DNA from 3 places in the Pseudarthrobacter sp. NPDC058196 genome. Region 2 is predicted to be linked to each of the others. Evidence: riboswitches for the same ligand, from Rfam matches in the RefSeq annotation. Region 2 holds a riboswitch; each other region holds the start of a gene.
The links. A riboswitch is a leader RNA that binds a small molecule or an ion and turns the genes downstream of it on or off. The one in region 2 is predicted to bind S-adenosylmethionine.
Positions count from the first base shown of each region.

Region 1: it holds a riboswitch for S-adenosylmethionine, as region 2 does, so the genes downstream of both, ACFVVC_RS14595 (cobalamin-independent methionine synthase II family protein) here and ACFVVC_RS06005 (aminotransferase class V-fold PLP-dependent enzyme) in region 2, are expected to answer to the same signal.
Region 3: it holds a riboswitch for S-adenosylmethionine, as region 2 does, so the genes downstream of both, ACFVVC_RS08770 (DUF1737 domain-containing protein) here and ACFVVC_RS06005 (aminotransferase class V-fold PLP-dependent enzyme) in region 2, are expected to answer to the same signal.

Region 1 is NZ_JBHVVN010000009.1:156,010-158,264, reverse strand. It holds gene ACFVVC_RS14600 (adenylosuccinate synthase) at 1-1,023, opposite strand, end outside; SAM riboswitch class I at 1,294-1,398, shown strand; partial or broken gene ACFVVC_RS14595 (cobalamin-independent methionine synthase II family protein) at 1,412-2,255, shown strand, end outside.
Region 2 is NZ_JBHVVN010000003.1:204,513-206,767, reverse strand. It holds gene ACFVVC_RS06005 (aminotransferase class V-fold PLP-dependent enzyme) at 1-857, opposite strand, end outside; SAM riboswitch class IV at 894-1,007, opposite strand; gene hisN (histidinol-phosphatase) at 1,148-1,972, opposite strand; gene rsgA (ribosome small subunit-dependent GTPase A) at 2,017-2,255, opposite strand, start outside.
Region 3 is NZ_JBHVVN010000005.1:127,826-130,080, forward strand. It holds gene ACFVVC_RS08760 (O-succinylhomoserine sulfhydrylase) at 1-416, opposite strand, end outside; gene ACFVVC_RS08765 (rhodanese-like domain-containing protein) at 417-827, opposite strand; gene ACFVVC_RS08770 (DUF1737 domain-containing protein) at 824-1,087, opposite strand; SAM riboswitch class IV at 1,101-1,215, opposite strand; gene opgC (OpgC domain-containing protein) at 1,392-2,255, shown strand, end outside.

The DNA of each region.
Region 1 (2,255 bases), on a different contig from region 2:
GGGGATCTGCTCGATGCCGGTGAGCACGTCCAGCTTGGTCACGAAGTAGTCCGTGAAGCCGTTTACGCGAGACGCGTGGCGGGCCAGGACGGCGTCGTACCAGCCGCAGCGGCGCGGACGACCGGTGTTGACACCGAACTCACCGCCGGTCTTCTGCAGGTACATGCCCATCTCGTCGAAGAGCTCGGTGGGGAACGGGCCGGCCCCCACACGGGTGGTGTAGGCCTTGATGATGCCGATCGAGCGGGAAATCCGGGTGGGACCGATGCCGGAGCCCACCGACGCGCCACCGGCCGTGGGGTTGGAGGACGTCACGAACGGGTAGGTTCCGTGATCAACGTCCAGGAACGTTGCCTGGCCGCCTTCCATCAGGACTACCTTGCCCTCATCCAGGGCAGTGTTCAGGACCAGGGTGCTGTCGATGACCAGCGGGCGGAGGCGGTCGGCAAAGGACAGGAAGTACTCAACGATCTCGTCCACCACCACGCCGCGGCGGTTGTAAACCTTGACCAGGAGTTCGTTCTTCTGGCGCAGCGAGCCTTCCACTTTCTGGCGGAGGATGGACTCATCGAAGACGTCCTGCACACGGATGCCCAGCCTGGCCACCTTGTCCATGTAGGCGGGGCCAATGCCGCGGCCGGTGGTTCCGATGGCGCGGCTGCCGAGGAAGCGCTCGGTCACCTTGTCCAGCACCTGGTGGTAGGGGGCCACCAGGTGGGCGTTGGCAGATACCCGGAGCCGCGAGGTATCGGCGCCGCGGGCCTGGAGTCCGTCGATCTCCTGGAAAAGGGCTTCGAGGTTCACCACGCAGCCATTGCCGATGATAGGGACCGCGTTGGGGCTGAGAATGCCTGCGGGCAGCAGTTTGAGTTCGTACTTTTCACCGCCTACGACGACGGTGTGCCCGGCGTTGTTGCCGCCGTTGGGCTTGACGACGTAGTCAACACGGCCGCCCAGAAGGTCGGTGGCCTTGCCTTTTCCTTCGTCGCCCCACTGGGCTCCTACGATCACAATTGCTGGCATGGGATCCTCCCCCATTCGTTCGGGCTGCCCGGGGCCGGCCGCGGGGAGCGGACCTGCGCAGCACCGTTCATGAGAATGCCCCGAACAGACCGGCCTTCGCCGGACCGCAGGGCGGCGCAGCGATGGAAGAGTTCCGGGGCTCTTACCACCCAAGTTTAGCGGATCAGGCACTTTGTCCACTCGATGGGCCCGCCGCGGCCCCGCAATTGCAGTCAGACACATTCTGAACCGCGTTTGCCTCTGACCACGCTCCTGGATTTAGGTGGGAGTGGACCATCCGGAGCGGCTGAGAGACCTGGCTCAATGACGCCGCAGCAACCACGGTCCGGCAGGAATTCTGCCGGCCGATGGTGCTACTGCCAGGACCGATGGAAAGGAAGATTCCAGCATGCCCCTCAACACCGACCACATTCGTGCCACCCACGCCGGGTCCTTGCCCCGCACCCCTGAACTCATCGCGGCCAATACGGCAAAGGAATCCGAGGGGGTCACCCCCGCGTTCCTGGAGCTCCTGGAAGACTCCGTTGTGGACGTGGTGCAGCGCCAGAAGGACCTGGGAATCGACATCCCCAACGACGGCGAGTATGGGCACACGATGTCCAACTCCGTTGATTACGGGGCCTGGTGGAACTACTCCTTTGCCCGGCTCGGCGGCCTGGAGCCGACGAACGTGGACCGGTGGGCAGAAGCCGAAGTACGGCGTTCCTCCCCCGGAAATGTTGTCCTGACATCCTTCCCCGACCGGCGGGACCGGCAGGCCTTCAACGAGGCGTACAACGACCCTTCCTCCGGGATACTCGCGCACCGGAAGAGCGTGTCCCAGCCCAAGATCGCCGGGCCCCTGACCTATACCGGCCATGACCTGGTGGCCTCGGACATCAAGAACCTGAAGACCGGGCTCGCGGCGGCCGGCCTCACCGGAGGGTTCGTGGCGTCCCTCTCCCCCGGTTCCTGCGCCCGCGTAGCCAACGAGTATTACAAGAACGATGAGGAACTCGTCTACGCCTGCGCAGATGCGATGCGCGAGGAATACAAGGCCATCATCGACGCCGGCCTGACGGTCCAGCTCGACGATCCGTGACTGGCCGAGAGCTGGGACCAGATCAACCCGGAGCCGTCCCTGGAGGACTACCTGAAGTTCATCCAGCTGCGCGTGGAGGCCACCAACTGGGCGCTGCGGGACCTTCCGCAGGAACAGATCCGGCTGCACGTCTGCTGGGGCTCCTGGCACG
Region 2 (2,255 bases):
GCCCAGCTGACGCCGTCGAGCCTTGCTTCCCTGACGGCGCCGCCCCCGGCCAGGTGGGGGACGCCGGCGTCCAGCCAGTCCGGACGTCCGACCAGGACGCCTGCGCCGAATGGTGCGTAGAGCTTATGTCCGGAGAACGCAAGATAGTCGACGTCGTCCGTGCTGATGTCCACCCGGCGGTGCGGCGCAAGCTGGGCGGCGTCCACGACGATCCGTGCGCCGTGCTGGTGCGCCAGGGTAGCCAAGGCCCGGATTGGGAGGATCTCGCCGGTGACGTTGGAGGCGCCGGTGACGGCCAGCAGGCTGACCCCGCCCTGCTCCAGTTCAGCGCGGACTGCCTCCAGCGTGCCGCTGACGGTGTCCGCGGCGACGATGCTGCGGTGCGGGACGCCCTGCCAGGGCAGGAGGTTGGCGTGGTGTTCGATGTCCAGGTAGAGGACGTCTCCGGCGGGGCGGCCGTCGGCCAGCGGCAGGCAGCCGGCCAGCAGGTTCAGGGAGTCGGTGGTGTTGCGGGTGAAGATGACCGAATCATCGGGGCGGCCTCCGACGAAGTCGCGGACAATGTTGCGGGCGTTTTCATACACGGAGGTGCTGATCTGTGATGCGTACCCGGCGCCCCGGTGGACACTCGCGTAATACGGGAGGATCTCGTTCAGGTATGCGGACACCACGGACAGTGCCGGGGCGGATGCACCGTAGTCGAGGTTCGCGTAGCGGACGTGGCCGCCGGAAATCAGGGGCGCCTGGATCTCCGCGCCTGTGACCGCGGCGAGGGGCCGGCCGGCAATGGCCTGGCGCGGATCCGGTGCGGCCGCGTTGGCGGTGGCGGGCTGGGGGGAGACGGTGGCAGTTGTCACAGAGACCTCACTTGGAACAGGACTCCGGCATGCTGGAATCCGCGCTTGCCGTATCCGCTCCGGACCGGCCTGGTCGTCACCCGGGGCACCCCACCGCGAATGGAGGGTTGCCGGCCAGCAAACCGGGGTTTTGCGCTGGCACTCGTGACCTGGATAAAAGCGTAGAACATGGACTGGCCAGGACTGAAGCCGCAGCAATTGTTAAGGGCTTTGTTACGTCCTGCCGAAGAAACAGCCGCGGACGCCCCCCAAAGGAGGCGTCCGGCGTCGTATTATTCGATTTTTTGCCGTCAGGGCGACTGCTGCAGCAGGTCGTCGAGGTCCGGGTTCAGCCGGTGCAGCACCTCTGAGTGCAGGATCGAGTTCGTGGCCAGGGCATTGCCGCCGAACGGTCCGTCCTCGCCTTCGAGGGAGGTGAAGCGGCCGCCGGCCTCTACCACGATCGGCACCAGGGCAGCCATGTCGTACAAGTTCAGTTCGGGTTCGCAGGCGATGTCCACCGAGCCTTCGGCCACCATGCAGTAGGACCAGAAGTCCCCGTAGGCCCGGGTCCGCCACACGTCCTCCGTCAGGCCCAGGAAGTCGTCAAGGTTTCCGCGTTCTTTCCAGCCCCCCAGGCTGGAATAGGAGAGGGAGGCGTCGGCCAGGTTGGAGACGTTGGAGACCCGAAGCCGGGTGGCGGCGGCCAGGGACCTGCCCATGTACGCCCCCATGCCCTTGGCCGCCCACCAGCGCTTGCCCAGTGCCGGCGCGCTGACGACACCCACCACGGGCTCGCCCTCATCCACCAGGGCGATCAGTGTGGCCCAGACCGGGACGCCGCGGACGAAGTTCTTGGTCCCGTCGATGGGATCGATGATCCAGCGCCGCGAGCCGTGGCCGGTGCTGCCGAATTCCTCGCCCAGGACTGCATCGCGGGGCCGGGAGCGGGAAAGCTGGCCGCGGATGGCCTCCTCGGCCGCCTTGTCGGCGTCGGTGACCGGCGTCAGGTCCGGCTTGGTCTCGACGTGGAGGTCCAGGGCCTTGAAGCGGCTCATCGTCTGGTCGTCCACGGAGTCGGCCAGGACGTGGGCCAGGCGCAGGTCATCGTTGTAACTCGAAGCGGGTTGGATCATGGTTCCAAACTACCGTCTGCGGGCGTTTCTGCCGGGAGAACGCGTCAGTTGACGCTGCCAAGCTCCTTGGTTTCCTGTGCTTCCATCCTCGGGTCGGCGCCGAGCAGCCGCCGCAGGGACGACAGGCGGGCGGCTCCGGTGGGGCCGGCGTGTCCGCCATCCACCCACTCGTCCAGCCCGCAGTTGACCGCCGTCGCGGTGTGCTTGCAGCCCCGTTCGCAGTTTTCGATGCCGGGGGAGAGGTCCGGGAACGAGCGGAGGATCCTGTCCGGGTCCACGTGCG
Region 3 (2,255 bases), on a different contig from region 2:
GGGCCGTCGACGAAGACCGTCTCCACACCCCACCGGGGAAGGATCTCATTCAGGATCACGAAGCATGACCCGAACAGTGAGCGGGCGGCCACCACGCGGTCGCCGGCGGCGAGCAGCGCGCCCAGGGCGGTGAACACCGCGGACATGCCCGACGCCGTCGCGAAGCACGCTTCGGTGCCTTCCAGCAGCCTGAGCCGTTCCTGGAAGGTGGCCACGGACGGGTTGCCGTAGCGCGAGTACACAAAGCGCTCGTCCTCGCCGGTGAAGGCGCGTTCGGCCGCCGCCGCGGACTCGTAGACGAACCCGGAGTTCAGGAAGATGGCCTCGGAGGTTTCCTGGAAGTTGGTGCGGTCCAGGCCGCCGCGGACAGCTTGGGTATCGGGGTTCCAGCCGGGGGCATCTTGGTTGAAAGTCACTTAGTTCTTTCCGAGGTTGGTGGGCAGGCCGCGGTTCTTCCAGCCGTTGACGGTCCGTTCGCCGTAGCGGTCCGGTTCTCCCTCGAAGCCCTCCAACACGTTGTACGAGGTGAAACCGGCCTGGGTGGCCGCAACGGCGGCGGCGATGGAGCGCTGGCCCGAGCGGCACAGGAACACCAGCTCCGCGCCGGGGTCCTCGGGCGCCTGCTCCTTGAGGTCCTTCACGAAATCGGGGTTGGGGATGCCGCCGGGGAAGGTCCACTGGATGAACAGGGGATCGTTGTCCGTTGCCTTGGTGTCCGGAATGCCGATGTGGGCCCATTCGCCTTCCGTGCGGACATCCACCAGGATGGCGCCCTGCTCCAGCTTGGCCCACGCTTCCTGCGGCGTGAGGTCGCCTGCGTAGCTCATGCGTGGCCCTCGCCGTCGAACTCGCCTTCCAGGTCGTCAACGGCCGTGGCCACTGCGGCGTCCGCCGAGGCGATTGCGGCCGGGAGGACAACTGCCTGGGCCACGATGACGCTGCTGCCGTTGAAGGTGGCCGCCGGGCTGCCGTGCAGGACGTAGCCGTCCGCGAGGGCGGCCGAGATCCGCTCACAGAAGGAGCGGTCGTCCGGGCCCGTAATCAGGCGGTAGGACAATTTTTCGTCAGGGGCGGGTGCGTCAGACACGACGGATCTCCTTCTTTCACGCTTGCAGCTCGAATCGGTCGATATGCCAAGTATTCACCTGAGGCACCCCGCCGCGAGAGGAGGGTTGCCGACCGGCCAGTCAGGGCTTAACACCGGTACTCATTACTCCCCAAAAACGTAACACCTGGCGCGCCAAGCCGCACGGCCGCCGTCGTCATGTTCCGTAATTGAGAGCTCGCGACCACCGCGTCACGGGAACGCGGCAAGGCGGCCGGACCGATAAAGTTTCTACCGGGGGCGCCGCCCTGCCGTGACAGTGGGAGTACCGGGGGGTCTTGCCAGCATGCGAGCTGCTACATCGCACCACCAGGCCGGCCGTCGTCGTGCCCGTCATCGTGCCCTCCGGGCCGTCCTCGCCGTCGTCGTTGTCCTCCTGGCCCTTCTGGCGCCTGCCGGTGCGTCGCAGGCGGCCTCCGCAGTACCGGACCAGGGCAAGCCCTGGCTGGGTGCCGTCCTTGAATGGGGCGAGGATACTGCCGCTGGATTCTCCGACCGGCTGGGGGCGAGCCCGGCCGTGTTTGGCCACGACATCGCCTTTCCGTTCCGCGACTCGGACCGGAACAACATCGAGGGTTTCCTGCAGCAGGCCGCGGCCAAGGGCGCCCACGCCATGCTCACCGTGAAGCCCACCATGCCGCTGGAGCAGATCGGTGCCACCGAAGCGGAAGCCTTTGCCGGCAAGGTCCGCAACCTGACCTCCGGGTTCAAGGGCCGGCTGTTGATCCGGTTTGCCCCGGACATGAATTCGAGCTGGGTGGCCTGGGGCCAGCAGCCGGCCGCCTACCGGGCGGCCTTCAAGGCCGTCGCGGCAGCGGTCAGGAAGGACGACGGCGGCCGGGCCGCCATGGTCTGGGCGCCTTACCTGGGCAAGGACTATCCCTTTGACCGGAACCGGAATGCGCCGAAACCTGGGAGTGACGGCTTCGCGCTCCTGGACACCAACGGCGACGGTGCCTGGAACGGCTCCGACGCCGCCTACGCCCCGTACTATCCCGGCGACGACGCCGTGGACTGGGTGGGCCTCACTGCGTACCATGACGACACCGCCGGCGGGGCTGCCGTCAACACCGTGCCGCGCGCCGGTGAGCTGCAGGAGATGCTGACCGGCTCCGGCAGCGAAAACTTCTATGGCACCTACGCGGAGGGG